Regions from separate parts of the Paenibacillus sp. J22TS3 genome, predicted to be linked through region 1. Evidence: riboswitches for the same ligand, from Rfam matches in the RefSeq annotation. Region 1 holds a riboswitch; each other region holds the start of a gene.
What was found. A riboswitch is a leader RNA that binds a small molecule or an ion and turns the genes downstream of it on or off. The one in region 1 is predicted to bind cyclic di-GMP.
Positions count from the first base shown of each region.

Region 2: linked by a shared signal. The riboswitch ahead of KJS63_RS11375 (ketoacyl-ACP synthase III) and the one ahead of KJS63_RS21625 (anti-repressor SinI family protein) in region 1 are both predicted to bind cyclic di-GMP.
Region 3: linked by a shared signal. The riboswitch ahead of KJS63_RS20045 (transglutaminase-like domain-containing protein) and the one ahead of KJS63_RS21625 (anti-repressor SinI family protein) in region 1 are both predicted to bind cyclic di-GMP.
Region 4: linked by a shared signal. The riboswitch ahead of KJS63_RS11260 (methyl-accepting chemotaxis protein) and the one ahead of KJS63_RS21625 (anti-repressor SinI family protein) in region 1 are both predicted to bind cyclic di-GMP.

Region 1 covers NZ_BOSF01000008.1:77,457-85,048, forward strand. Annotated here, with positions in the region: gene KJS63_RS21610 (TasA family protein) at 1-126, opposite strand, end outside; gene sipW (signal peptidase I SipW) at 210-782, opposite strand; gene KJS63_RS21620 (hypothetical protein) at 829-2,106, opposite strand; cyclic di-GMP riboswitch class I at 2,704-2,788, shown strand; gene KJS63_RS21625 (anti-repressor SinI family protein) at 2,820-2,990, shown strand; gene KJS63_RS21630 (MFS transporter) at 3,262-4,614, opposite strand; gene KJS63_RS21635 (helix-turn-helix domain-containing protein) at 4,791-5,993, shown strand; gene KJS63_RS21640 (replication initiation and membrane attachment family protein) at 6,139-7,592, shown strand, end outside.
Region 2 covers NZ_BOSF01000003.1:368,060-375,651, reverse strand. Annotated here, with positions in the region: gene KJS63_RS11385 (PEP/pyruvate-binding domain-containing protein) at 1-1,512, shown strand, start outside; gene KJS63_RS11380 (3-ketoacyl-ACP reductase) at 1,627-2,346, opposite strand; cyclic di-GMP riboswitch class I at 2,547-2,629, shown strand; gene KJS63_RS11375 (ketoacyl-ACP synthase III) at 2,742-3,731, shown strand; gene KJS63_RS11370 (hypothetical protein) at 3,779-4,135, shown strand; gene KJS63_RS11365 (hypothetical protein) at 4,297-4,461, opposite strand; gene KJS63_RS11360 (DUF1641 domain-containing protein) at 4,853-5,311, shown strand; gene KJS63_RS11355 (NAD(P)/FAD-dependent oxidoreductase) at 5,348-6,529, shown strand; gene KJS63_RS11350 (hypothetical protein) at 6,680-7,156, shown strand; gene KJS63_RS11345 (GTP-binding protein) at 7,176-7,592, shown strand, end outside.
Region 3 covers NZ_BOSF01000007.1:30,195-37,786, reverse strand. Annotated here, with positions in the region: gene KJS63_RS20055 (assimilatory sulfite reductase (NADPH) flavoprotein subunit) at 1-1,776, shown strand, start outside; gene cysI (assimilatory sulfite reductase (NADPH) hemoprotein subunit) at 1,818-3,539, shown strand; cyclic di-GMP riboswitch class I at 3,704-3,784, shown strand; gene KJS63_RS20045 (transglutaminase-like domain-containing protein) at 3,799-4,608, shown strand; gene KJS63_RS20040 (response regulator) at 4,717-5,859, shown strand; gene KJS63_RS20035 (hypothetical protein) at 5,990-6,478, shown strand; gene KJS63_RS20030 (LPXTG cell wall anchor domain-containing protein) at 6,644-7,592, shown strand, end outside.
Region 4 covers NZ_BOSF01000003.1:340,962-348,553, reverse strand. Annotated here, with positions in the region: gene KJS63_RS11275 (Gfo/Idh/MocA family protein) at 1-942, shown strand, start outside; gene KJS63_RS11270 (sodium:solute symporter family protein) at 1,679-3,190, opposite strand; gene KJS63_RS11265 (SDR family NAD(P)-dependent oxidoreductase) at 3,225-3,977, opposite strand; gene KJS63_RS11260 (methyl-accepting chemotaxis protein) at 3,998-5,725, opposite strand; cyclic di-GMP riboswitch class I at 5,882-5,970, opposite strand; gene KJS63_RS11255 (ABC transporter substrate-binding protein) at 6,151-7,446, opposite strand; gene KJS63_RS11250 (carbohydrate ABC transporter permease) at 7,549-7,592, opposite strand, start outside.

The sequences.
Region 1 (7,592 bases):
ACCTGCCGCGAATGTTCCTGTGGCTTGGGAGGTGGAGCTGAAGTACGCAAAAGTACCTCCTCCGATCAAAGTCAATCCAAGTGCTGCTGAAGCTACTCCCAAAGCTAACGTTTTCTTGATACCCATCTTAATAATTCCTCCTCAAATTTGATCTCTTCGCGAGAATTTATATATTGTATCCCTGCTGGCAGGGAGAACAACCGCAGTGGTTATGGAGCTTCAACCGAAGTGGAATCCGCTTCCTTCTTGTCGATTTTGGACAAAGCTTTCCAGGAGGATGCTCCTGCATAGATAATCAAGAGCAAACCGGGGATTACAAGCAGAGCCACACTTCCCGCTCTGGAATTTGCGAAATTCATGGCGTAACCGGCATAGGGAATTGTAAAACCGGTGTACTCGGCAGTAACATTGGACGCTGGAACAGGCTCCAGATCGGGAGTATCATTGTTGTCCCCCTTGGTTCGATAGGATACATGACCTGTCTCACGGTTCTTCAGAACTTCAATGATCCGGTGGGTGACCAGCTTGTCTGCTGATTCTCTATAGGTAATGATATCTCCGACCTTGAACCGGCCCATGTCCCCGCCAGGCTGAAGCGCTACGATAGAGCCTGTCTGAATGGAAGGCTCCATAGAGCCGGAGAGCACAGTTTTGATCTGATAACCGAAGAAATTCGGTTCTCCGCCCCCAGCTTTTGAGATCACAACGGAAGCGGCCATGACGATGAAAAGAAGAATAAGCAGAGTCGTTAAGGTCCGGCTGATTAGTTTTTTAATACGCATCGGAATCACCGTCTTTCACAATTAATTAGGTATCTTGCCGTCAATATCAGGCCCCGCCCGTGGATGCCGCTGATGTACCTGGTCTTTCGGGAACCGTGCTTGGAGAAGAACCAGGAACATCGCCAGGGATGATATCAGGAAGGGTGCCATCACCCGGCTTAACCTTGTCCGAAGGGCTGCCTGGGGTGGGAGCTGTCTGTACATCTTCTTGATGGGAAAGAGTGGGATTAGGGTCATCGTGGGCTGCTTCTTTAAGCGGGAACTTCTGATCATTTCCGGGCTGATTATCGGCAGAGGTTTGTCCTCCAGAATGTCCTGGCCCTTGCTTGGCAGGATCAGAAGAGCTTGCCTTGTCTCCCCCTGGTGCCGTTCCCTCATGCTTCTTGTCCTGCACGTCCTTCTTCTCCTGAGCTTCCTTCTTGTCTTGCTCAGATTTGGCTATCTCTGCGGCCCGCTTAACCTTCTCAAGCTCTTCCAAGCGGCTTCGTTCTGCCGCAATCGCGGCCTGTATTTCAGACAGTTGGGCACTTAAACTGCCCAGCTCTGTGGTACAAGAGTTCAGGGATGCCTGCAGCTCTGATTGAAGCTGCCGATACTCTTGGGCCCATTCCTCACTGATCAGGGAGTCTTGGCCAGTATCGATGGACACAGGATGAATAAGCTCCTGGCTGTAGTCCGGCACGCCAGTAACAGTGGAGGAGAAATCGCTTGGATTTGTCTGGTCATTCCCGGCATCGGTAGTATCCAGGGTTTGCAGCTGCTTCAGATAGTCCATTACAGCCTTGATCCGTCCCGATAACTCCGCTGACAGCCCCGGTATTGAGGTCAACTGCCCGGACAGCTGAAGGAGAGACGCCTGATCTCTGATTACAAGGCAGTTAGAGGGCTGCTGGTTGATTTCGCCGATGATCCCGTTGACCTTATCGGCTGATTGCTGGATTTCAGAGCGGATGCTCTGCCAAGCGGCTTCATTGTCAGCCAAACGGCTGCTGAGCTGAACCGAAGTTCCCTGAAGAACTGATATTCTGGATAGGATAAGCTGTTCATCCGAGCTGAGCTCTTCCAGTGTCCTTCCAGTGAAGGAGTGGGGGGATATCTCCCCGGTATCCGTTGATGGTCCGGACGACAGCGTGTTCTTAAGCTGTACTGCTATATTTAAATGTCCGGTCAGGTCCTCCAGCATCAGCCTGATTTCACTAGGGAAAATCCCGCAGGCTTGGATTACCGCTGTATTGTCCTGTTCCGTATGGAATTCACCAAAAGTTGTTCCAACCTGGTGTGAGGCTGTGATGACCAGAATGGAGATGACAACAGCCGTCTGCAAGGTACGTGTAATTTGTCTGGGGGCATGCCGTACCCTTCGTCGCTTGCCGCCTCTTAATCTAGAGGTTCTCAGAGGAATTCTCCTTTCACTCTTTGTTCTTTATTAAGAACAATTTTCTGATTTGAATATTACAGCAACTCTATCAGAAAGGAAAATTGCTAATAGAGTTAAATTTCCTCAATAAAGAACAATAACTAAGCTAAATGTCCTATATTCTAAGTTTATCGGCTGAATACTCACTATTTCATTCTTTATTAAGAACAAAATTTAAGCAACTCCCCCGAAATTAGATTTACTATATCGGGAACTATGGTATGATGGTTAACAATGGAACAAGTACATTGACCTAAAAACTATTTAGTCAAAACCGCTCTGTTTTTTCTTATTAAGAACGGTTCTACACATCCTAGGTACCAGTACCATTTATTTACATTCGCAAAAACAGCTTGGGATTTACAAAATAATCAGACCGCCATTAGTAAAATAGGGTGAATTGGTCCGCAGTACGACATCTTTTTTAAATGCAGTTCGCTATAATGGATTTAACTGAAGTGGGTATATGATCTGTAGTTTCCTTTCAAACTTGTATAGGTAAATTCCAGTAAAGGGTAAACCTGTTGAAAAGCAGGGGCACAAAGTCTCAGATCTAAGGTAGGGATACTAGGATGGCTGGACTGCCTGGGGACACTCGAATAATCTTAGGAGGAGATTTTTTGGACAAGTCCGCCCAGGTGATTGTGGAGAAGACTCGATTCACAGCGATGGATTTGGAATGGGTCAGATTAATACGCAGTGCGAAGGAAGCGGGGGTTTCAGCAGAGGAAGTGAGAAGCTTCTTGAGGATGAAACGGCAGGCTGAGAAGATAAGAATAAATATAAGGTAGCTATATAAAATGAACTTATGAAAGTTACCCTATTCGGTCGCTGCGATGCCGAGTGTTCTTTAAGGCCGCTGTTGTCTCCGAAATGCTTGAACTAGATATCAGTGGGGCATTTCGGAGACAAAGGCGGACGCTTCGCTTTTTCAGAATCATTCGTCCTCTCCGCTGAGATCGGTTCATTCTAAAGTTCATTTTATATAAAAAAGGAGAAGAACCTTCCATACGATAAGCTTATATAGCTTATAAGTATGGAAGGTTCTTTTTCTGCTCCCTGCTACACAGAGCTTCCAGACTGTATGGATGATCCGGCAGCCGGCTTCAGTGCACCCGTGACAAGCTTTCCCTTGGAGGTGTTGTATTCCAGCCGCAAGCTTCGGCTGCCGATCAAGGTAACGGCAAGCAGTGAGATTCCTGAGACTGCCGGAAGGTAGTATGCGGGAATCCAGTCCAGCAGCACGCCATATAAAATGGTTCCGAGCGGAGCAATGGCGCCCGCCATCGTCTCAATAATGCCAAATACACGTCCCCGGTACTCCGGGTCAATAGTGGTCTGGAACAACACCTGAAGAGGGATGTTGATATAAATAATGACTACACCGATAAGCATCATGAGACCAATGTAATAGAAATAAGCCAGACTCTTGCCGAAGTAAGGCAGATAGGGCAGTGACATGGCGGCAATGAGCACCGACAGCAGGATCAGTCCTCTTAGCAGAGGAGACAGTGGATTAACCGTATTCTTGCGGACGGACAGGATGGCTGCCATGACCAGCATGCCTGCCGCAAATGAAGCATCGACAACGCCATATTCCCTGGATTCCATACCGAGGGAATGCACCATAATGTAGGGAAGCGTTACACCAATTGCACTGGCAAAGAAGTTGACCCAGAAGCAGATGAGCAGAAGCGACCATAGGAATCCATGCTTTCTGACATAGCCGAAGCCTCCAGCCAGACTTCCAACCAATTGGGATGCCAGAGAACCCGAAGGTCTTGCGTCATCTGTTGGTTGTGCGGAGGCTTCGCTGGCTTGAGAGCCGGAGCGGAACCTGAGCGCATAGCCCATGCAGGATGAAATGAATAAGCCCGCGGCATTCATCAGCATGAAGGTATCCAAGGAGACAAATGCGAAGAGGAAACCTCCGCAAACCGGTCCCAGGATATTCCCGATGGAGGTGGCCATCTGGTTCATGGAGCCGGCCTTCTGTATGCTTCGTTCTTCCACCAGCATAAGCAGCGAGGAGGAGATGGTAATGCTGTAGAAGCTTGAGCATACGGACAACAGGATCAGCGTTGCGTAAATCCAGGGCACAGACGGGCCGTTGACCGCTACGGCGAAGAATCCCAGCAGCATGACGGCAACACTAGCCAGATCTGAGCCGATAATTAATTTGCGGCGGTTAAGTCGGTCAGCCAGAACTCCAGCGACAGGCCCCAGAATAATACGCGGCAGCATGCCGCAGATTAGGGTAACGGCGAATTGGCTGCCTGAACCCGTTAGCTTCAAAATATACAATCCACATATAAACGTGTACATGCTTGCGCCCAGCAGGGAGAAGAGCTTGCCTGAGAACATGAGAGTTATGTTGCGAATATCCTCCCGCGGCACTTTGGAAGTCTGATCCATGAACTATTCACCTCATCTAGAAAGTTAAATTAAATTAAACTAATTATATGCAATAAATTTCCTGCTTGCAATAGCTGAGTTAAGTACAGTTTAACTTTTATTTTGAGTTCGTCTCTTTTCCTTCCTGTCCGGTTAAGATATACTTGGATTTATAAATCAGGATGAGGATGAACGGCATGACTAAAATTGGAGAACGTATCAAGCACCTGCGCAAGCAGCTCGGCATGACCCAGACCGAACTGGCGGGAGAGCATATGACCAAGAGCATGCTGAGCCAAATTGAGAACGGCAAGGCGATGCCGTCCATGCGGACGCTCCGCTATTTAGCCGAGCAGCTAGGCCAGGATGCGGGGTATTTCCTCGGCGAAGATGACGGGCAGGGGATCTCGGAGCTTGTCCGTGAGCTGGAGACGGATATGAAACATAAGGAGTACGCCGAGATTGTCCGGAAGGTGCAGCCCCTTCTTGAAGGCAAACTGCCTATGACTTTGGATGTGGCCCGCATGATGGAGTATTATGCAGAGGCCTGTTTTCATACGGTTCATAGTGGCGGGGAAGAGGCGATCAGGAAGGCCGTGGACATCTATGAACGCTTTGGACTGTTTGTTGAAAGTGCCAAAGTAAAATATATGAACTATGCGCATCTGTTCTCCCACGGTAAATATGGTTCTTCTCTGGATTTGATCCGGGAAGTGCGGCGCGAATATGAACAGAAGAAGATTGGAAAGGATACGCTGTTCGAGCTTGAGCTGTATTACGCCGAAGCAGTCTCTTTGTCCGCACTGGGTATGAACGAGGAGAGCAGGGACGTGATGCTGGCAGCTCTTACCCTGTCCAAAGAGCAGGAAGTGTACTATTTGACGGAGCACTTCCTGCGAATGCTGGGCAATAACTACTATGAGAGCGGCGATAAGGAGAAATCGAACGAATATAGAAGGAAAGCGAAGCTCTACGCGGAGGCCACAGATAACAAGGTAACGCTAGCTTACATTGAGATGAGTGAAGCAAGGATTCATAACCGGGAAGGCCGTTATGCACAGGCCTTGGAACTTATCGAGAAGGTTGCCGATCTTCAGCAGAAGAAAAGCGCCAATTACTGGATGGAGCTTGGGATTTACTACTATAATACCGGTCATGATGAGGAAGCCTGGGACGCCTTTGGCCGGGTCGTTATGCCTGAGACAGCCTATCACCCGCTGGATCGGTCCAACCTGTATGCGGCTGATGCTTACATGGCCCGGCTTTCTGCGAAGCGCGGCCTTATGTCTGATGCTGCTAAGCTGTCTGCCAGAGCTTATGAACGGGTACGCAATTTCCCTCTTAATTATTCGAAGAATTTCATAGAGGAAACCTACCGTTTATTCCACAAGTCCGAATAAAAGCCAATAGAGTGAGGAAGAATTTCTCACGCTTTATTAAGCAGCCAATTTCGGCGAATTTTGTAATCTTTTAACGATTCCGGCCGGAGGGATTTATGATAGAATAGATGAAGTCTACATTTTGCCATGAAAGGAGCGATAGTACGTGCGCATTACGAACCTGCATCATTTCTCAGAGAATCACTCCTACTGCGTATATCGCGACTTCGGTCTTGGCACCGTGGACGGAGTGATGTTAAGCCAGGTCTATCAGCCTATGGTGGGCGCGCTGGCGGTCTCTCTTTATCAGCTGCTCTGCCAACAGGTGCCGCTTGAGAAAGTCGGTTATTCCCCTGTAGAGCAGCAGCGCCGCTTGTTCCTTACCCTGGGCCTCGAACCCAGCGAGAAGGGGCGCAAGCTGCTGATCGAAATGGCTTCAAAGCTTGAAGCTGTGGGACTTCTGCAGACGAGCCGGATTTATCTCCCTGAGAATGATGACTATCTGTATGAGTATGAACTGGAGGCCCCATTGTCTCCTGCCGAGTTCTTCAAGACCCAGCATCTGACCCTGCTGCTTCGTGACAAGATCGGCAAATTTGCCGTGCTGTCCCTTCAGGAACAGCTGTGGAGCCGCGAAAACAATGAACTTGCCGGACGTTCGATGAACAAAGAGAACATCTCGGTGCCTTTTTATGAAATATTCGAGTTAAATGCCCATTCGATTGACTATGAGCTGGAGCAGGCTATTGCGGAGGTCTCTATATCCAGACAACCTGGAATCCGGCTGGCCGAAACAGACAGCTTCAATTATGCGGACATTATTCTCCGATTCCCTAGAGATTCAGCTAACCGGGCTTATGTAGAAGCCCTGCGCTATAATGTCGAGCAGCTGGGTACCATTAACTATATTGCCCATAAATACGAACTTTCTGTTCAGGATCTGTGCCGGCTTCTTGATGAAGACGGTGTATTCGGTCCGGATGGAACTGTCGTGCAGGAGCAGTTGGAGCACGCGGCAAGCCTGTCCTTCCGCCAGGTGAAGAAGCGCAAGGAAGAGCGTCAGCTTCAGGGCGGCAAAGTGATCTCACTTAGGCAGCATGATTCTGCCGCAGCGACAGAGCCTCCGCTTGAACATGCGGTTCAGATGGAGTACTACGTTGAAGTACCTCCGCAGTTCCTCGCCAAGTGTGACATTCATCAATACAATATGATGCTGAGAAATGAGCCTTATACCCGGCTGCTTAAGACGTTCTTCCCGGGTTCGGTCCCTGACAATCTGCTTGATATCTTCGAGAATATCGATTTGAATTACAAACTGCCAAGCGAAGTCATTAATGTGCTCATTCACTATCTTATGAATCTTCTCACCACGGGTGGTGAGCAGCGGATCAACCGTAATTTTGTCAATGCTATTGCCTCTAATATGTTGATGAAGCAGGTGGATACATATGAGAAGGCAGTTCAATATATCCGGGAGCAGGCAAAGGTTAAGGTGAAGAACGAGTCTGCGTCCACTGCGTCAGGCGTGCGCCCAAGATCTTACAGCCGGAATGCCAAGCTGAAACCGGAAATTCCTATTGTTCAGAGTACCCTGCCTGAAGCGGAAGCGGCAGTAACGGA
Region 2 (7,592 bases), on a different contig from region 1:
TGGTCTGTCATCAGGGCGCTCGATGAGGAGCAGCAGGTTGTTCCGGGTCACTACTTAATGTCGGGGAATATATGCGGGCGAGTGTACTCTAACATCAGCCTTCCTGTATCCGCATTCCAAGCACTGGGTTTCAATTCCCGTTCCATTTTAGCGAAAATGAGCAATGTATTTGGGAAGCTGCCTGAAGGGATCGGCATTCCTGTGTATCCTTTCTCCAAATGGAGTATTATCAAAGCCTTGGTGCCAAGAATACTTTATAGTTCGAAGCGAACCCGTGAGGCGGTTAAAGGCATGAGCCAGTATTTGAAGGACAGTCCAGAGGAATGTGCGAAAATCATTGACCGCATCCACAAAGTGAAAACCAAGGAGGAGCTGCTCCGCATTTGGAGACAGGATCTCTGGCCTAGAAATGTGAAGGGGGTCTGGGCCGCCTTTGAGGGGACAAGTCAAAAAATGCAGAAATACGTCAAGTTAAAGGAAAAGCTGAGCAGGCTGGTTGGCTCAGAAGAAGCAAATCTTCTTCTGTCTAATGTAGGTGGGAATGCTCAATTAGAAAGCCTGGGTCCGGTGATTGGAATCTCCAGAGTAATCCGGGGGGACATGACCCGCCAAGAGTATTTAGTCAAATACGGGCACCGCGGTCCTCATGAGCATGAGCTGTCCATTCCTTCTCCGGGAGAGAGCCGGGATTTGCTGGAGAAACAGATTAAGGACATAGAGGATTCACCGATTAACGTGGAGGGGCTACTGGATAAGCAGCGTGAACAGTATGAAGAAGCGTGGAATAGATTCGAGCAACTGTTTCCTGGTGGAAATAAACGGTTTAAGCGGCAAGTAGAAAGAGTACTAGAGGGTCCGCAGGTCCGGGAAGCCGCACGTTCAGAATGGACCCGGGGGTTCAGGGTCAATCGGGCTTTTGCCCTCAAAGCGGGTGAGTTAGCCGGGATAGCTGATGATGTATTCTTCCTCTACCTGGATGAGGTGCTGAGTTGGCTTGAGGGTGGCGAATTGGAAGCCAGGCAGCATATCAATGCCAGAAAAGCAACCTATGCGAAGTATCAGGCCTTGCCGCCCCTGCCATCCATCATCCGCGGCAGATTCGATCCGTTCAAATGGGCGGAAGAACCGAACCGCAGAATGGACTACTTCAATCCAATGGAGCCTATGCGCATTTCGCCGGAATCGGAGACACTTAAGGGCTTTGCTGGTGCCGCAGGCAGGATTGAAGGAAAGGTGCGCGTTCTGACACAACCAGAAGACGGGGATCAGCTTAAGCCAGGTGAAATTCTGGTAACCTCCACAACTAACGTAGGATGGACAACGCTTTTCCCTAAAGCTTCGGCAATCATTACCGATATTGGCGCGCCGCTGTCCCATGCTGCCATTGTAGCCAGGGAGTTGGGCATCCCCGCTGTTGTTGGATGTGGCAATGCAACCGCCAGACTGAAGACAGGAGACCGGGTTATTGTGGATGGCGGGCAGGGCATGATACAAGTCTGCCCTCCTTCTTAAAGTGAGGGCGCTTCAACGATGAGTCAGGTACAGCCGCTATTCGGGAAGCGCCGTAATGCGGACTGCACGATGGTGTGAGAAGAGGGGGCTAGGAGCCCCCTCTGACCAGGTTGCTTACTGCGGATTCGTTGTCCAGATTCCGGCTGTCTTCAGGAAGACGCGCGGAGGAAGCTTCAGCGCGGCTAAGGTGAGATCAGCCACATCCTCAGGCTGCATCATCCGGTCCTCGTCGCCGATCTTGAGGCCGGCGTTCACGGCTAAATCCGTATTGACCGTGCTCGGCGTAAGTGCGGTGACACGGATGTTATGCTTGCGCACTTCCTGAGCAAGAGCTTCCGTTAATCCCATGACCGCAAACTTGGATGCGCAGTAGGCCGATCCGGTTGCGAACCCGCGTTCCCCGGCAGTTGAGGCCACATTAATAATATCTCCGCTGTTCTGGGCGATCAGATCCGGCAGGATAGCGCGGGTGACATTGTAGGTCCCCATCAGGTTCACGTCAAGGATTCGCTTCCATTCCTCAGGGTCCATCTCCACAAAGGTCCCGAACTTGGCGATTCCCGCATTGTTGATCAGGATATTTACGTCTCCCAGCTCCTGCTTGATCTTGGCTGCCGCACGCTGTGCCTCTTCCGCGTTCGAGATGTCAGCAGGTGCAATGCTGACCTTGACTCCGTATTTCCCCCGCAGTTCCTCCGCGAGGCTGCTGAGATCGGCCTCAGTGCGGGAGATCAATCCAAGATGGACACCTTCCTTGGCTAGAGCTTCAGCCACTGCCCGGCCGATTCCCTTGCCAGCACCCGTGATTAACGCATTTTTATTTTTCAATTCCACATTCATCGCTCCTATCTGTTCTCTATATGTAATGTATACCCCATAATAATACCCCTATTGACGTAATTTTTACACTTTAGCACTAAGAAATAAAGTAATAGAATACTTTGAAAATTTCATGAATATAGTCTAGCTTTTATTTACACATCAGGAAAATAGAACTATAATAAAGACTGAAAAGCAGGTCTTAAAGCTCTCTTAAATGAAAAAGGCAAACTTGCTGAAAGGCAAGGACGCAAAGCCAAGGGTCTAAAGCAGTATGCTATGACAGCCGGTTACCAGAGAAGAGGATGAAAACTAGGTCTATCAAGCCTCGGGTCTACTCTTTAGAGTAGGCCTTTTTGTCTGGATATAAGTGGAGGGTTCTTGAAAAATCATTAAGGAGGAACAATGTCGTGCAGGTTCATATCAAAGGGATAGCCACCTATCATCCGGCCCAGGCATATGATAATGCCTATTTCGTTGAGCATTTTGACAAGCTGGGTCTTGAAGCGGAAGGGTTGATGAATCATCTTGGGAGAAAGACCCGTTATCTGGTAAGCACCGAGGAAGAGAACTCCCTTTCCATGGGAGTGACTGTTGCGAAGAAGCTGCTGGCTGAATCCAAGGTCTCCGCGGAGGAGCTGGACATGGTGGTGTTTGTTTCGGATACCCCGGAGTACACCTATCCCAGCAATGCACTGCTGATTCATCGTGAGATCGGCGCGGTGAACGCACATATCGTATACGATTTGAATACGAACTGTATCGGGATGCTGACCGCGATGGATCAAGTCCGGCATCATTTGATCGGGAACCGGTATATTAAGCGCGCGCTAATTATTGGTAGTGTTCATGTCAGCAACATCGCCCGGAAGGATGATACGATCGTCTACCCTAACTTTTCGGATGGGGCAGCGGCCGTGATTTTGGAGAAGACGGAGCTTCCAGGCGGATTTATTGATGCCAATTACAAGACGGATTCCAAGCTTGGGAATACCGTAATGTTCCCGGCGGCTGGTATGTCGGCGATGTTTCGTGACGGGGTGGCGGAAGCAGACAAGCGGCTGCGGTTCGATCCACATGATGTGAGTTACTTTTCGGACGAGTGGAAGAATCTGATCACTCTGCTCCTGGGGCGTAACGGAATGCTGGCCACGGATGTCGATCACTGGATCTTCTCCCAATTCTCACGGCCGGAGATTGAGGAGACGCTGGAGAAGATGCATATCGAGTTGGACAAGTACACCTTTGTGGGTGACCGTTACGGATACACGGGAGTTACCAGCCCTGTCTTTGCCCTTGAAGATGCGCTCAGAACAGGCCGGGTCTCCGCAGGAGATAAGGTAGTTCTGTGTTCTGTAGGAATTGGCTATACGATGTCTTCACTTTTATATCAATTATAACGATATAGGTATTGAGAGAAATATTAACCATTTGGAGGGACCATAGGATGTTTGTATTTGAGAAGAAGCAGGCGGAAAAGGCGTTGGCAATTACTGTAAGTGGATTTATGAAACCGGATGAGGCTGAGGCTTTTCTAAAAGAATACAATGAGCACATTAACTCGATTAATCCGGCAGAATACACACTGATTATTGACTCAACGAACCTGGCCGTATCCAAACAGGACATGCTACCTGTCCTGGAGGGCTGCTTCAAGCTGTATATGTCCAACGGATTTAAGAAAATCATGATGGTCAACCCATCTTCCGTGGTTGCGAAGAACCAAATGCAGAAGCTGGCAGAGACCATTGCTTACACAGGAATCTTCGTGGATACGCTGGAAGAAGCATACAGTCACAATTAATTCCGAGCCTAGGGCGGCTACCGTCCATGGTTGTTGCGGCCTGCTCTGCCCGAGCAGGTCGTTTATTGTTGTTCCACTTCGAATAAAGGTTGCCAAAGACGCATAGGTTTTGAGGAACAGGGGAACCTAGAGCTTAAAGAACTTTAGGGTCAGGATTCCGGTTATTTCTTAGGACGTTTTTGAATTAGCCTGGAGGCGCCTGTAGCCACCAAGTAGATGCCCGCGACAGTGAACAGGGTTCCAATCCACCGGTACTCCTGGAGAAAAGGAACCAGGGTGAACAGGACAAGTGCCAAAAGAAAACGGAGAATAATCTCTTGTTTCATCGTATTTGTGTCTCCTTTCCCTAAAATGTCGCTCAAAGGCGATTGCTGTGAATCAAGCCCGATTTATCACATAAATCTTTGATTATTATGAACAAATTGTAGCATGATGTGCAAATTTTCACCTATTTTTAAAATTTCTTTTTCAGTTCTTGGATAAAAGGTGTAATATAAGAGTATAGAGTTCCGTTTCGGCCTGTTTGAAGCTTCTACAAGAACGTTAAGACAGGATTGCTTATCTATTGCCCAGCCTAATGAAGCGGTCTGGTGTTATAGGAAAGTTATTTCAGGTATTTATTAAATAACGGACTGCTATACAGTTGAACCTAGTGTGTGGATCTGATCCAGACCCTAGTTTGCGCTGTATAATTCAACGTAAAGGAGGAAGTTCCAAATGTCACAAACTTCTAATCAACAAGAGACATCAGCTGCTGAAGAGGCAGTTGCTTCTCAAGCGGTACCTTCTGAAGCTGGTAAAGAGCTGCTCGATCAGCTTATGAAGCCGGAGGTTCAGCAATCCCTTCTGGTGCTGGTAGACCAGCTGCCAAAGCTCACTGAGATGATGGGCGCCCTGACAACAGCTTATGATTTCGCTCAAAGCATCGCTAAGGATCCAGTATTCGTGAACGATCTTAAACATGGATTCTCCGAGTTTGCCACTCCGGTAGTAAGCAAGGTTAAAGGTGTCGCTGCTGCAGCGATTGAAGCAAATGACCGTGCACAAGCCGATAATTCGACTATCGGTGTATTTGGCCTGCTCAAAATCCTGAAAGATCCGAACGTACAGAAATCGCTGCGTTTCACTCAAGCTTTCTTGGATACGCTGAGTGAGCGTCAAAAAGGACAACGTTAATTTCAGAATAAACACAATTCAGAACGGAGGATGGATATGTCGAAGCAAATTTTGATTCTGGGCGGCGGCTACGGCGGATTGCTGAGCGCATTGACTGCACGTAAGTACCTGAATGCGAATGAGGCCAATATTACCGTTGTTAACCGTTACCCTACCCACCAGATTATTACCGAACTTCACCGCCTTGCTGCCGGGAACCTTCACGAGAAGGCCGTTGCGCTTCCACTTGATAAACTGCTGAAAGGCAAGAACGTGAACTTGGTGATTGATACAGTTCAGACTATTAAGCCGGACGATAAGCAGGTTGTGCTCGGCAATGGAAACACGTTAAGATATGATGCCCTGGTTATTGCCCTGGGAAGTGAAACAGCTTTCTTCGGTATCCCGGGTCTTCAGGAATACAGCTTCACGCTGAAATCCGTAGACGATGCCAACCGCATCCGTGCTCATGTTGAAGAGAGATTGAACGCCTACAAGCAGTCCAAGAACAAGGCGGATGCTACGTTTGTTATCGGCGGCGGCGGACTTACCGGCGTTGAGCTTGTTGGTGAATTTGCGGATGAGCTTCCGGAAATGTGCCGTCAAAAAGGCATCGACTTCAACGAGATCTCCCTCTACTGTGTGGAAGCAGGTCCATCGATTCTGGCTGGATTCCCGCCAGAGCTGGTTGAGCGTGCTACAACCAGTCTGGAGAAGCGTGGCGTTGAATTTGTGACCGGAGTGCCGATCACTGAAATGAAGCCAACTTCCGTTATCCTGAAGGATGGACGTTCCATCGATACTTCCACTTTGATATGGACTGGCGGCGTTCAAGGAAATTCCGTGGTTGCGAACTGCGGTATTGAAGTTAACCGCGGCCGAGCTTCTGTAACAGAATCTCTGCAATCCACTTCCCACAAAGATGTATTCATCGCGGGAGACAGTGCGGTTGTAATTCCTAGCGAAGGCGCACGCCCTTATCCGCCAACTGCCCAACTGGCATGGCAGATGGGGGAGACGATCGGTTACAATCTGTCTGCTATGATCAAGGGCGCTCCGTTTGAGCCGTTTAATCCGGTATTCTCCGGTACGCTGGGAAGCCTTGGCCGTAAAGACGGTATCGCCATGCTTGGAGCAAACCAAACCCGCTTGAAGGGAACTCCTGCATCCTTGATGAAGGAAGCAAGTAACATTCGTTACCTGGGCCACATCCACGGATTGTTTGCCCTGGCATACTAATTTGAAATAAGCTCAGAGGAAGAACACGGTCCTGCGTGTTCTTCTTTTTTGTATAAGGGATGCCTACAGTATGATTTTTCCAACATAAACGGACTTTGTTTAGACCTTACTTAATGGTACATTAGTGTGTAATAGTAAGGAGGTTAACTCATGTATTCCAATAAACAAGATGAGACTTTACATATGATGACATATACACTAAACAGCGGAATTAAGGGGACGGTACCGCTCTCTGCTTCTCAGATTGGCGAGTGGTTGGAAAGCTACCGGAGCAATACCCGGTTTGTTACGGAGATTGGCAAGGAATTCTTCGGACTGAACCCGGAGCTTGTCGCTGATTTCAAAGTACAAAATGTATTCTCAAGCTACCGGGAGGTTGTTCTTCCGAAGCAGCAGGAAGTGGTGTATAACCGGCTGTCTGAAGAGTTTAAGAAGAATTCAGTTTATATTCATATTGATTGCAAATGTGGTACAACGTATACAACAGAGTCCCCTTACTTCCGGACGAAATGGTATTGTACCAAGTGTAAAGAAATTGTGTTTCTGGATAAGAAGAAGCCTCCAGTCAAGACCAACAAGGGCGATGCCCATTATATGACCAATAAATATTTAGTGGAAAGAGATTGAGGACGGGGCTAAAGTGAGTATGCCATCCTTGGAACGGCGGAATGTGGGGATTTTTGCCCATGTTGATGCTGGTAAAACAACAACAACGGAGCATATCCTCTTTGCGAGCGGCCGCATCCGCAGTTTGGGAAGCGTGGATTCAGGAACAACTGTGACCGATTGGCTGGATATGGAGCGGGAGAGGGGCATCTCTGTCCGTGCCGCAACCACGTCTTACGTATGGAACAATGTGCGGGTGAATCTCGTGGACACGCCAGGGCATGTAGATTTCTTGTCCGAAGTCGAACGTTCTCTTCGGGTAATGGACGGAGCGGTACTTATTATTTCGGCGGTCGAGGGCGTTCAGGCCCAGACGGAGCTGATTTGGAACGCACTGCGCAGGCTGGAGATCCCCACGCTGCTGTATGTGAACAAGATGGACCGGGTCGGCGCGGAT
Region 3 (7,592 bases), on a different contig from region 1:
ATCCCTACATTAACAGAACATCAGCGCATCTGGCTGACAGGTTACATTGCGGGACTTCAAGGCCCTGCACAGGTGCAGTTGTCCGTGCCGGCCGGTATTCCTGTACATTCTGATTCTACTACCCCTGTTCAGGCGCCAGCAGCTTCCAAAGAGGTTACCGTTCTGTTCGGCTCTCAGACCGGGAACAGTGACGGACTGGCGAAGAAGCTGTCCAAGAAGCTTGAAGGCCTTGGGTTTGAGGTAACCGTCTCTTCTATGGGAAACTTCAAGACCGCCAATTTGAAGAAAATTGAGAATTTGCTCATTGTGGTCAGCACCCAGGGCGAGGGAGAGCCGCCGGATAATGCGATTCCTTTCTACGAGTTCCTTCACAGTAAGAGAGCGCCAAAGCTTGAGAGTTTGCGATATTCGGTTCTTGGGCTTGGAGATACTTCCTATGAATTCTTCTGCCAGACGGGGAAGGACTTCGACAAGCGCTTGGAAGAACTAGGCGGGAAACGCTTGGCTGACCGGGTGGACTGCGATGTGGATTTCGAGGAGTCGGCGCAGGCCTGGATGAGCCAGGTTGCTGAGGCGCTGGGGCAAGGGGCAGCTGGTCAGACCACAGCGGTTAGTGCAAGTTCGGAAGGGGTAACTGTGCAGGAATCGGAGTATTCGAGAAGCCATCCTTTCCATGCGGAAGTTCTTGAGAACTTGAACCTGAACGGCCGGGGATCGGACCGCGAGACCCGACATATCGAAATTTCTCTTGAGGGATCGAATCTTCAGTATGAACCTGGCGACAGCTTGGGCATCTATCCGGAGAACCATCCGCAGCTGGTGGCAGAGCTGATCACAGCGATGGGCTGGAACCCGGATGAGCTTGTGCCGGTAAACAAGAACGGGGAGCAGAAGCCGCTGCAGGAGGCGCTTCTTCGTCATTATGAGATCACGGTATTAACGAAACCTCTGCTGACTCAAGTGGCAGAGCTTACTTCTAATTCGGGTCTAACGAAGCTGCTTGCAGCTGGACACGAACAGGAGCTCCGAAGCTATCTTGCCGGGCGCGATCTGCTGGACCTGGTGACGGATTATTCGCTGCAGGGAGCTCCGGCACGTGAATTTGTGGCTCTTCTCCGCAAAATCCCGGCAAGGCTGTACTCCATTGCCAGCAGTTTAAAAGCAAACCCGGACGAGGTGCACGTAACGGTACGTACCGTTAGATATGAGAACCACGGGAGAAATAGATATGGGGTCTGCTCGGTTCAGCTGGCTGAACGAATTCAGCCGGGCGACAGCCTGCCGGTATTTATCCAGCATAACCCGAACTTCAAGCTGCCGGACAATCCGGATACTCCTGTGATCATGATTGGGCCCGGAACAGGAGTTGCACCTTTCCGCGCATTCCTCGGGGAACGTGAAGAGACAGGGGCATCAGGAAAGACGTGGCTGTTCTACGGTGACCAGCATTTCTCTACAGACTTCCTGTACCAAGTGGAGTGGCAGCGCTGGCTCAAGGATGGCGTGCTTACCCGTATGGATGTTGCCTTCTCAAGAGATACCGACAAGAAAGTCTATGTTCAGCACCGGATGCTGGAGAAGAGCAAGGAATTGTACCAGTGGCTTCAAGAAGGCGCTGCGTTATATGTGTGCGGAGATGAGAAGAAGATGGCTCATGATGTGCATGCGGCACTCGCAACTATCCTTGAGCAAGAGGGCGGGCTGAGCCCTGAGGAAGCCGCTGTTTATTTGACAGACCTGCAGCAGCAGAAACGTTATCAGCGGGATGTCTATTAATTCTGGGGACATGCCAAAGATCACGAGAGGAGATATAAACAATGTCTGAAAATAACCTGTTGTCCAAGAACAGCGCTCCGCACAGTGATGTGGAGGACATTAAACGCAGAAGTAATTACTTGCGCGGCAGCCTGGTAGAGACTCTCCTAGACCCGATTACCGGGTCCATTCCCGAAGATGACAACCGGCTGATGAAGCATCATGGAAGCTACATGCAGGATGACCGTGACCTGCGGAACGAACGGGCCAAGCAGAAGCTGGAGCCGGCCTATCAGTTCATGCTTCGGGTACGAGCCGCCGGTGGAGTCGTAACTCCGGAGCAATGGCTGATGATGGACCGTGTGGCACACAAGTATGCAAACGGAACGATCCGGCTGACGACTCGGCAGTCGTTCCAACTCCATGGCGTACTCAAGTGGAACTTGAAGAATACGATCCGCGAAGTGAATGACGCCATGCTGAGCACACTTGCTGCCTGCGGTGACGTGAACCGGAATGTGATGTGCAACCCGAATCCTTACCAGTCCGAAATTCATTCGGAGGTATACGAATGGGCCAGCAAGGTAAGCGCTCATCTTGACCCCCGCAGCCGGGCCTACCATGAAATTTGGCTGGATGGGGAGAAAATTGTGGACAGCCGTGAGGGCGTGGAGCAGGAACCGATCTACGGACCGGTCTATCTCCCGCGTAAATTCAAGATCGGCATAGCTGTTCCTCCATCGAACGATGTAGATGTGTTCTCTCAGGATCTTGGCCTCATTGCTATTACCGAGAACGGCCGTCTGAAAGGCTTCAACGTTTCCGTTGGCGGGGGTATGGGAATGACTCACGGTGATCCGAAAACCTACCCTCAGGTGTCCAAAGTCATCGGATTCTGTACACCGGAGCAGCTGATCGAGGTGGCGGAGAAGACGGTCACGATTCAAAGAGATTATGGCGACCGGTCTGTGCGGAAGCATGCCCGCTTCAAGTATACGATTGATGACCGCGGCCTTGATTGGTTCGTAAACGAGCTGACCCTGCGCCTGGGGTGGAAGCTTGAGGAGGCACGTCCTTTCCAATTTGACCACAATGGTGACCGTTATGGCTGGGTTAAGGGCAGCAATGGGAAATGGCATTTTACCCTCTTCATCCAGAATGGCCGTGTGAAGGACGAGGAAGGTTATCCTCTTATGACAGGCCTCAGAGAGATTGCCAAGGTGCATACCGGGGATTTTCGCCTGACACCAAACCAGAATTTGATTATCGCAAATGTAAGCACTCAGAAAAAGAAAAAGATTGAGTCCATGATTCAGCAGTTCAACCTTACAGACGGCAAGCATTATTCTGCCCTGCGCCGGAATTCGATGGCGTGTGTGGCGCTGCCGACTTGCGGGCTTGCGATGGCCGAATCCGAGCGTTATCTTCCTTCACTGATGGATAAAATTGAGCCTATGCTGTCCCAGCATGGCCTTCAAGACGAGGAGATCGTCATCCGCATGACCGGTTGTCCCAATGGCTGCGCACGGCCTGCCCTCGCGGAACTCGCGTTTATCGGCAAAGCTCCGGGACGTTACAATATGTATCTGGGCGGAGGGTTTTCAGGCAACCGTCTGAACAAGCTGTTTAAGGAGAATATTAACGAAGCTGAAATTCTGGAATCCTTGGAGCCAATCCTTGCACAGTATGCGAAGGACCGGCATCCTGGTGAGCATTTTGGGGATTACGTGATCCGCGTTGGCATCGTGCCCGAAGTGACCGACGGACAGAATTTTCATGCGTAAGCAGTAACTGAATCTAAGATTAAATATCTCTTCCGGTTTGCGTGGATGTGACCGGTGGAGATATTTTTTTAATAAAATTCGACAAAAAGTCTTGTTTTGAATTAAAGATATGGTACGATAATTTCATCCAGACAAGCTCAGCTGTCTGTTGCAAATAGAACTTTACACGATAATGGCAAACCTGTCGAAAGGCAGGGACGCAAAGCTATAGGGCCTTCTAACAAGATGGCAGCCTAGCCACCGAAGGGAGTTTTATAAGATGAAGCGTAGTGTTGTTTTTTTGTTGTCTTTTTTTCTGTTGTTGTGTACGGTTATGAATGGTGGGACTGCAGTTAGGGCCGAGAGCGGGACCTGGCTGAATGATACCAAAGTGGACAAAGGTGTTATTGGAATCAAATACACGGTGAAGTCTGGTGTCAAGACGAAAGTGCTAATAGCCAAAGGCAATGAGAAATATACATACAGCCTACTGCCAGGTGTCACTGAGGAGAATTTTCCACTTCAGCTGGGAGACGGAGAATATGCAATCAGTGTTCTTGAACAAAAGAGCAACGGCAAATATCAGGTTATTTATGAAGCTTCCGTTAACGTGGAGCTTGAGGAGCCAACCGCGGTATACCTTAATTCCATTCAGAATGTGAAATGGGCACAGGCGGGCGCCGCAGTTGCCAAGGCCAAGGCATTAACGAAAAACTTAACAACGGATGAGCAGAAGGTCAAAGCGATTTATAACTTTGTGGTGAGCAATATCAAATACGATAAGAAGTTGGCCTTGAATATTCCGGCTGATTACATACCGCAAATTGACCGCACGTTGACAGTGGGCAAGGATACCTGCTACGGTTATTCCGCTTTGTTCGCCGCCATGCTGCGAAGTGTAAACATTCCGACGAAGCTTGACATGGGCAAGACAGCTTATGTAACTACATACCATGCCTGGAATGAAGTGTATATGAATAACAAGTGGGTCGTTATCGATACTACAGTTGATGCGGGCTGGAAGGGAACCACAACTAAATATCAGATGATCAAAGACGCAGCCAAATATACTGCGGATAGACAATATTAAAGGACAAGAAGCCCTGGGTGCATACTCAGGGCTTCTTTGCAGAAACAGATTATGTTATTCTAGGCTCGTTGGGAGAAGTACTGATTATGATGTCTAAGGAGTAAGAATATGAAAGTGATCCTGGTGGATGATGAGCAGTTGGCCTTAGATTACCTGGAACGGCAGCTGAAGAAGCTGATTCAAGTTGAGGTTGTGGGAGCTTATACCGACCCTTATACGGCCAAGGAAGAGATTCTAAAGAGGGATGTACAGGTTGTTTTTCTGGACATCAGCCTTCCAGAAATCAGCGGATTGGAACTGGCAGAGCAGCTGCTGGAGAGCAAGCCAGACATACATATTGTGTTCGTTACAGCATATAACGAATATGCAGTTAAAGCTTTTGAAATCAATGCGCTTGATTATATTGTTAAACCCGTTCGTGCCGAGCGTTTATCCAAGACATTGGCCAGAATCGACGGGCTTTTGAAATCGAAGCCGGATGTGACCAGTCACTCCGATTCCAATACACCGCTAAAATTAAACCTTCTTCGGCAGGTATCTATTGAAGTGCAGCCGGGTCAACCTGCACTGCTTCATTGGCGGACCACCAAAGCCCAGGAGCTGTTTCTATATTTAATTCAGCACCGGGGTCAGCTGGTCAGGAAATCAACTCTGATTGATCTGCTGTGGCCGGAATACGATCCGGACAAGGTGTATGCCCAGCTGTATACGGCTGTTTACCATATCCGCAAAACGTTAGAGCCTTACGGCACCTGCTTTCAAATCTCCAATACAACCGAGGGTTACCTGCTCACACTAAGTCAGGTTATGATTGATGTGGAAGAATGGGAGAACAGGCTGCAGGAGAGCACTCCACCTAGCGCGGATACAATTGATGATCATATTGAAATCTTAAAACTGTATACAGGGGATTACTTGCAGCAGTATGATTACTGGTGGGCGGAAAGTGAGCGGCAGAGATACAAATCTTTATGGCTCTCGGCTTCTTATGCTCTGGCTGAATGGTACAGTTCGCAAGGGGACACGGGCAAGGCAGTGGGGCTTTACACGGAGATTTGCGGCCTGCACCCTCAAGAGGAGAAGGCTCATTTTGCGCTGATGCGGCTGTATGCGGAAATGGAGAATGCCTTGATGGTACGCAGACAATATGAAACTTTAGAGACGATATTAGCGGAAGAATTGAATGAACAACCGGGGCAGTCCATTCAGAACTGGTACCGGGAATGGGAAGCGGATCTTTTACGGTCATAATAGCGTTTTACATATACAGTTAGCCACCGGATAACCGGTGGTTTTTTTGCTTTGTCCAGAAATTGTATAGATTCTCTCTTTATAATCCTTACGGTGGGAGAACGAGTAGGGTATACCGGAGGGATAAACGTTGAGAATTATAAGAAATTTTCGGATTTCACCCCCTTTCGGATTCAAGGGGCTGGAACTCGCTTCACTTCGTGAAATCAATATTGCCAAAGAACCGGATGTTCAATATCAGAGAGGATTTTATATTAACTTTCAGGGGAATATGCTGGGGGTTGTGGCGACACCTGAGGGACCGGCATTCTTTTTCAATTCTGATACTTACCTGCTTGCGGGAGATAACTATCAGTTTCGCTTAAAGCACAAGCAGGATGAGAGCATATTCTACTTCGACTGGAATGGGGCCAGTGTGCTGCAAATCAAATATTACCGCATGCTGGGGGGACGGGCTGAAGAAGATCTGGACCGGAATATGCATGAGTTCCTCAATTGGCTCATTAAGGCTGCCAAACGCAAGAAATTTAAGTCATTCTATACTGTGGATGACGATTCCCCATCTACCTCTCACGCCAGGGAAGTTGATCCGGTTCGTATAGGGGAGCGGGTGCAATAGCCGCCAAGCTGTCTAAGGCTGGCCCGGTTTCCGGATGATTGTAGAGAAATTGTTAAGTTGCTTGTTCTACTATTGTAGTTGTCGATTTTGTATCTAATTGCTGGAGGTGAAAGAGCTTTTAAAATTAACAACAAATTAATAGATAGGGAGAAATGGTAAAAAAGCATGAAAAAAAGAATATCTGTAGTCATTTTTGCATTAATCCTCCTGATACATAGCCTGTTTGGGCCGGCTGTTGCTTCAGTCAGCGCAGATGCGGCAGCACTTCCAGAGAATATAACAGCAGCAGGAGATCAGGGGACTGGAACAACCGGGACAGCTGCTCCGGATGCTGTGGTGGATTCTACGGCTGACAAACCGGATGCGGTGGATTCAACCGCTGACAAGCCGGACGTGGCGGAAAAGGCTAACATTCTCACTAAAGTTGTACTGAAGGATAAAGAGGGTACGGTGATTGACGCCGTATACAATCCTGACCGGGAAGGCCGTACGGAAGTCGGCTCTGCCGTGACCATCGAGTACAACTGGGCATTAGAGAATAATCATGGTTATAAGAATGGGGATACCTTCGAGTTCACCATTCCGAAGGAGTTCAAGCTCTATAATGACATCTCAGGCAGCTTGGACGAGGCAGGAACGTTTCATGTTGATTCTAAAACGAACAAAGTCACAGTTACTTTCAATGATTTCGTCGAGGGAAACTCCAATGTCAGCGGCACATTGAAAATTGCCACGGAGTTCAACAAAGACACCATCACTGAAGACACCGAGGTGAAGATTCCTTTCCCGATCAAGGGCGGGGATCAGGTTGCCATTGTCTTCTTCAAACCGGTAGGCGGCAAGGTGCTTGATAAGAAGGGTCAGCCAGAGGGTTCGAAGAAGATTAACTGGACAGTCAATGTGAATACCGTGCTTAACAAAATCGACAATGCGGTGATTACTGACAAGACTCCGGACGGACTTAAGCTGGATGCGGCATCACTTAAGGTTTATAACCTTAAGGTGAACATGGATGGCAGCTCCACACTTGGCGATCTTGTTGATCCGGCCAGCTATATCTTTGAACCTGAGAATGACGGTTCTTCGTTTAAGCTGAGCTTTAAATCGGGTTCAA
Region 4 (7,592 bases), on a different contig from region 1:
AAGGCGGTTATGCCTGCGATTCAGCAGTCGGCTACTGGAGTGTTAGCTGCCGTGGCCAGTCGCAATCTGGATAAGTCGGAAGCGGTGCGGGCACAGTTCGGTATGGATAAAGCTTACGGCACTTATGAGGAGCTGTTAGCCGACCCTGAGATTGATGCGGTGTACATCCCGCTCCCGAATCATCTCCACCGGGAATGGGCCATTAAGGCGATGGAGGCGGGTAAGCATGTGCTGTGCGAGAAGCCGTTAGCACTGAATGCGGCTGAGGCAAGCGAAATGGCACAGACAAGTGTCAGAACCGGTATGGTTCTGGCCGAAGCGTTCATGTACCGGCACCATCCGCGGCTAGACCGGGTCCGGGAGCTGATTGAGCAAGGCGAGATTGGGGAAATCCGGGGAATACGGAGTGTATTTACCTTCAATAACCCGGATATCACAAACATCCGGGCGAAGCGGGAATATGGGGGAGGCGGACTGTATGATGTCGGCTGTTATCCGTTAAGCGCAGCCAGACTTATCCTGGGAGCCGAACCTGTGGCAGCCACCGTACAGGCCCAGTTCTCCGATGCACACGATGGCGTGGATATGATGGCTTCCGGACTGGTGGAGTTCCCGGGCGGAGTGGGGCTTACCTTTGACTGCGGCATGTGGGCGGAAGGTCGGGAGTTCCTTGAAATCCTTGGGAGCAGAGGAAGAATTGAAGTGCCACACACATTCACGGCAGGAGAGAAGAATACGGCGTTCACCGTATATAAGGACGGCACTTCCCGTGAGGAGAGACCTGAGGGCGTGAATTCTTACGTGCTGGAGGTTGATGATGTGGCTGCTGCCGTCTTTGGCCTTAGACAGCCGAGGTTTGAAGCGGAGGATGCCGTTCATAATATGAGACTGATCGATGCTTGTCTGCAGTCGGCGAGAGAACGCAGACGGGTGGAATTGTAAGGCGGTTGCTTCGCAGTCCCTCTGTGAACTCCTGAAGTGAGCGGGTAGAGTCTTAAGGGAATGATACAATATTTGCTGCTCAGGAGGACGGCTGGGAATAGACGTGAGTGGAACCTTCCTATCGCAAAGGTTTGGGATTAGTAGATTTGTTTCTTTATAAGTTGAACTTAAGAATACGAGTAGGCAGAGTGGAAAATGATTCTGGAGAAGCGAAGCGCTCGCCTTTGTGACAGGCCGCCCACCTTATAAGGTTAATTCATCCGCGCATTTATTTGTTCAACTTATATAGCTAGTATCCAGCTGCTGTAATGGCTGTTGCAGCAGGCGGTTAGATACGCGGGCAATATAACAAGGGTGCCTCCAGCCATGGATATGGCTTGGGGCACCCTTATTTATAGTAAATGTATTAGTAAATGTGATATACGCTGCCTATCCGGTACATCCCAGAATAGACAGTGACGCCTTGAAGTGGAAACCGTCACCTGCTGCCCTGACCCGCATCCACACACAGATCAAGGGCTAGGGATACGGATTAGTTCAAGAGTTTCTCAAGAAGGCTGCGGCCGAGATGTCATTTTTCAATGTTATCACCGCTATCCTCTGGACCGGTCTCATCGGTTAATCTGTTCAAGCGGATCAACCGCTATAATCGGTTCCAGTGGTTTAAGCAGCTTAGGTGGCTTAGTGGTTCAAGTGGTTCAAGCAGCTTAAGTGGCAGAAGGGCTTAACCCGTTCTTTAAGCGCGGGCTTCCAGGTTAAAGCCGGAGTTCACATCGTCCGTGCCGTCAACATCATCCAGCGAAGCATCCTTCTGTTTGTCGAACATAGCCTGTACCGCCGGGGTTGCCGGGAAGATCAGGCTGAACAGCACAATGGTGATTCCGGATACAACTACGCCGGACATGCCTGGCATCATCCACAGATCAGTAACCAGTCCGAAGAATCCGGTCGATTCGGTGGTCCAGCCGGGAACCCCAAAGATCGAAGTGAGGATGTAATAGAGCAGACCCACCGTAATACTCGCCCACACGGCAATGGTGGACACTCTCTTCCAGAATGGCCCGAGCACCAGCGGCCAGAATACCGTCACGAAGATGATATCCCAGGCAAGATAAGCGAGGTCAATAATCTGCTGGAAGTTGATCGCCAGAACGAAGCCGATCACGGCGCTTACCGCGATTCCGATGCGGGATACCCGGAGCAGCTTGGTTGGTGACGGATTCGTATTAATAAAATCGAGATAAATGTTCTTGGTGAATACACCCGAGGACGCGACAAAGCACGCGGCCAGTGTGGACATGCCCATCGCACCGAGCGCCGTCAGGAAGATGGCGGAGACGAGCGGCGGGAAGTAGCCTTGGGCGAAGGCCAGCATCAGGTTCTCTGGATTCTGGCTGCCCGGGTAGATATACTTGTATGCTTCCCCAAGCATGCCAGGAATCCAGCTGATCGCAATGACCGCGATCCCGGAGATGATCATGCCCCGCTGGGCGATCTTCGGGTTCTTGGCCCCGGCTACCCGCTGCCCGAGATCGGCTGCAGGAATGTCACCGAGCGCCAGCACAAGGTACAGGCTCCAGAAGGTAGCGCCGCCCTTGTTGTATAGAGTGCTAATGTTCCACCAGTCGGGGTGGAAGATGTTATCATGATACGAGTAAATGACGGCGATCGTAATCCCGAGAATACCCAGAATGGAGAGCAGTCCTTGAATAACCTCTGTGTAGGCTACCGCCCACAGCCCGCCAATAATGGAATACAGGGCGGTCAGCAGCACGAACAGCAGAGCGGCCGGAATGAATTCCAGGTGAAAGATCGCCTGCAGGATATAGGTACCGCCGACAGTTAATGCACCGGCATTGAAGAAGCCGAATGCAATGGTCATGACGGAGCCGGAGTATGCGCCGAGCTTCTTGCTGGCGTATCTGAGCCCGTAATAGTCGGCGATCGTCCAGCCCTTGAGCCGGCGCAGCGGCCGGGTCCAGATGAAGGCGCCCAGGATCATACAGGTGCCGAGTCCGGCCATGGTTGCCGTACCCTCGAAGCCGCCGGTACTGTAGCCGGAGCCGATTGCGGCGAAGAAGAATGGCGCTGCCAGCATGGCGGCCAGCAGGCTGCCCGCCACGACATACAGCGGCATGCTCCAGCCAGCAACGAGCAGGTCTTCGGCGGTTTTAATTTTTTGATAACCTTTGAAGCCAATATAGTAGATGAAGGCCAAGTAAATCAGAAATACGATAATGGATGTCATGATGTTCCTCCTGTATAAGCCTGCTATAATCCGTTTAGTTCATTACGCTGCCGCCATTAGGTCCCAGGATCTGGCCGGTATAGAAATTCGCATCGTCGGAAGCCAGAAACAGAACGGACTTGGCGATCTCTTCGGGCTGGGCGAGCCGTTTCAATGGGTATTTTGCGGCTTCCTCTTCCTCATAACCCTCGCCAAAGTCCGCCAAGATGTCGGTAAAGGTGCCTCCCGGTGCCACCGAGTTGACATTGATGTGAGGAGCAAGCTCGCGGGCGAGCGCCTTGGTGAAGGAGCTGATGCCGCCCTTGGCGGCGGAGTAATGCGTAAACTCCTCGCAGCCGAGACTGGCTAGATCGGAGGAAATATTGATGATCTTGCCTGCCTGGTTCTCCCACATCCGGCGGGCTGCTTCTCTGGCATTATAGAACGTGCCGTACAGATGAACCTTGATCATCCGGTCCCACTGTTCATCCGTCATATCTCTTACGGTAACAGCTTGGGCGATTCCGGCATTGTTCACCAGAATGTCCAGCCTGCCTAACAGGCGGTCGAAGGTGGTGAACATGTCGCGCACTTGGGCCGAGTCGCTGACATCGGCATGGAAAATCTCCGCCTTCACTCCATAGCTCTCGGCTTCTTTCTTGACAGCAAGGGCATCGCTATCCTCGCCGATATAATTGATCATCACATTTGTTCCAGCTTTGGCGAACTCCAGTGCCACCGCTCTGCCAATGCCTTTGCTGGCGCCAGTGACCAGCGCCGACTTGCCTTGTAGTCCTGCATAACCCATAAGATCATCGCTCCTGTCTGTTAGACTTTGAATGTTTTGATTAATTCCTGCAGGGATTGTGACGTCTCGCTTAAGGATTCTGTAGCCTTGGCCACTTCCTTAATAAATTGCAGCTGCTGTCCTGAGGCATAAGCGACTTGATCGGATTTGACCGCAATATCCCCAGCTGCCGATCTGAGCTCAGTTACCGAAGCGGTAACCTCTTCGGACGAAGCCGAGATTTGCTCGGAGGAAGCAGAGACTTCCTGCATCTGCATGGCCACATTCTTGGTGGATTCAAGAATCTGATCGAATGCCTTGGCTGCTTCCTCCATTAGAGCGAGACCATGGCGAACGTCCTGCTGCCCTTCCTGGGCAATGGTCTGCGACTCCTCTGTGCTGTGTGTAATGCTTGCTAAGTGTTCGGCAATGGTACTGGCAGAGCGCCCTGTGCTCTCGGCCAGCTTGCGGATTTCGGATGCGACCACCGCGAAGCCGCGGCCATGCTCCCCGGCGCGTGCAGCCTCAATAGAAGCGTTAAGTGACAGAAGATTTGTCTGTTCAGCCACATCGGTGATCAGCTGGGTCATTTCATTGATCTCGCCAATCTGGGAGTTAAGCAGCTGGATGACATCTGCAATACGGGTAACAGAATCCGTAATCTTGTTCATCTGGTTCTGCAGCTTCTGAACGGATTCCTGTCCGCTCTGAGCGCTAAGAGCCATCTGCTCGGACTCCTCTGATGCGGCTGAAGTGGATTCAGCGATACGCTGAATGCCGATGGCTGTCTCTTCGAGAACCGTTACAGTCTCATCGGTAATCTTGGAGGTCATTTGAGTTTTCTCGGCCACTTCAGCCATGTCGTTGTTAACCTTAATGGAGTAAGTCTCAGTCTCCTGGGAGCTTGCGGTCAGCTGCTCGGAAGACGAGGCCACATGCTCGGACGACTCTTGAATGTTCAGGATCAGAGTACGCAGACTGGTCTGCATTTTGACAACAGCCGAATTAAGCTGGCCGATTTCATCGTTCGACTTATAGCTGAGCTGTTCACTGCTGAGGTCGCCTTCTGCAATCCGGTTGGACACATGCACAATCGACTTCAGCGGTTTCAGAATCATATTGATGATGGAGTAGATAACAAGAGCTACAATTACGAGTCCGATCAGGGTGATAATCACCTGCTGGTTGCGGGCCTCGTTTGACAGCTTGTGGATGTAATCCGCCGAATAGTCGATCCCGATCACTGCGATGACTTGTCCATCCACCTTGATGGGAGAGAACACCGTTCTCCAGGTGCCGAATGGATCATCGAAGATATCGGTAACCTGGGATTCTCCCGTCGCATATACCTTCTTCGCAGCTTCCAGGTGAATAGGAGCCAGATCAGCAAACAGCGCGCCGGGTTTGTAAATTTCATTCAGATTCGTTGTGAACGCCTGAGTGGTCACTTTATCGTCCTTAAGGCTCCAGATATAACTCCAGCTCATCACACCTTGGTCTTTCTGAATTTGATCCAGCTGCTTCTGCAGGTTTGTAAAGTCCGGGTTCCCAGGCCCGTTCTTACTGATCAGGCGGCTGACCTGCTGCGGATCGACCTGCATGCTGGTCAGAGTTCCTACACTTAGCAGCTCTCTTTTCAAATCATTAGATAGATTCGTCTTCAGAATATTCAGGCTGAAATAAGAGACCGCCGCAAAAATAAGCACAACCACAACGATAACGATAATTGAAACCTTGTACTTCAATGATAGATTCCTTGCTTTTTCCACAATCTCTTCTCCTTTGATATGGCGATTCTTCCCTACAGAATGCTCTGTGGAAACCCACGGTGTTTGACATCAACCCTCCTGAATTTATAAAAATAAAAAAAAGCGCCTGCCTAAATAGACAGCGCTCATACTTCATTCTTCATTCTGAGAATAATGATTGGCGGCCTGTCTACCATAGGACTGAGAGTTCCTTTAGGCACGTGGCTTTGCGTCCCCGGGTTTCCACGGGTTTGCCTTTGCAACTTTAGAAGTAAAACTAATGTACCAAATTTAGACAAATTAATCTATAATTCTTACAATTTTGACATTTATAATAGGGCTTTCAGGCTAGTATTAAGGCCGTATTAAATAAAAAAGCGGAAAATCCCCTTGGAAGGGACTTCCGCTTTCCATATTGTATAGACCATGCGCAGCTTCAGCTGGGCCTACTGTTTCACAATGTCGCTGACAGCCTTATCAAGCTTCTCCAGCAGCTGGTCTCCATTGATCTGCTTGCCGAGGTATTCTTGCATGGCGGCTCCAAAGCCTTGGGTGACCCCATCCGGGAACAGATCCCAGTACCAGCCCAGCGCAGTGGAGGATTTGCTCTGAAGATCAACCGCGACCTGTCCGATATCACCGGATTCGGCTTTAATGGTGGTCATGGCAGGGATGAACTTGAACTGCTTGGTAATGAACTTCTTGCCGGTCTCAGAGGTGACCAGCCAGTTAAGGAAGGCTTTGGCTTCTTCCGGGTGCTCGGATTTGCTGTTCACAATATAGTTATTCGGAACGCCAATCAGCACGGAGCCCTCCTTGTCACCAATGGGAAGAGGAAGAATACCCAGCTTCAGATTCGGATCAACCTTGTCAATATCGCCTTGCGTCCAGTTGCCCTGCATCATCATGGCTGCCTTGCCAGCAGCGAAGTTAGCTACCTGAGTGGCATAATCGGTGGTCATCTTCTCCTTCTGGGCATTGTCGAAGATCACATTTACCAGATCAAGCCATTGTTTGAATACTTCATTGCCTTTAAATGTGGCCTTGCCCGCTTTGACATCCTCCACAAATTTCTTCGGATCGGGTTGGTTGGCCGTACCGACATTCACGAGGTGAATTCCGAGCGACCACCATTCATTGGTGGCTTCGAACGGGGTAATGTTCGCTGCCTTAAGCTTCTCCACCGCTGCTTTCAGCTGTGGGAGTGTCTTAGGCTCTTCGGTAATACCTGCCTTTGCAAACAAGTCTTTATTATAAATAATGCCGTATCCTTCGACGTTCATCGGCATGCCATACAGCTTGCCGTCCACGGTGGTCGGCGCTTTGGCGGTATCAATCAGATCCTTGGCCCAGGCTTCATTACTCAGATCGGTAGCTCGATCCATGTAAGGCACAAGTCCGGCATAACCGCCGTTGTTGAAGATTTCAGGCTCAGATCCAGAAGCCAGCTCGGCCTTCAGGAGCGCGCTATAATCTTCGCCGCCGCCATGAGTCTCCACCTCAAGCTGGACCCCGCTTTCTTTCTCATATTCCTTGGCGAGTTCGTTAAGCGCTTCCGCAATTTCCACCTTGAACTGGAACATTTTGATTTTGACGTCTTTCTTAGGTGTAGTCTGCTCTGCGGACTTCTCATTGGTATTAGTGCCAGTGCCTTCTGTGGCAGTCTTTGCCCCGTTGCCACAGCCCGAGAGCACCAGGGCAAACACGGCGGCTGTGATAAGAGCGAGCTTCCATCTTTTCATTTCTTAACCTCCCCAATAATTTACGTTACAAGGCCATTCTAGTGGAGAAACGTTTGCACTAACACTTAAAATTTTGCTTGAAATAGTGGATATTATTGCGGACTATCCTTTTACAGACCCGGCGGTAACCCCTTCCACAATATAAC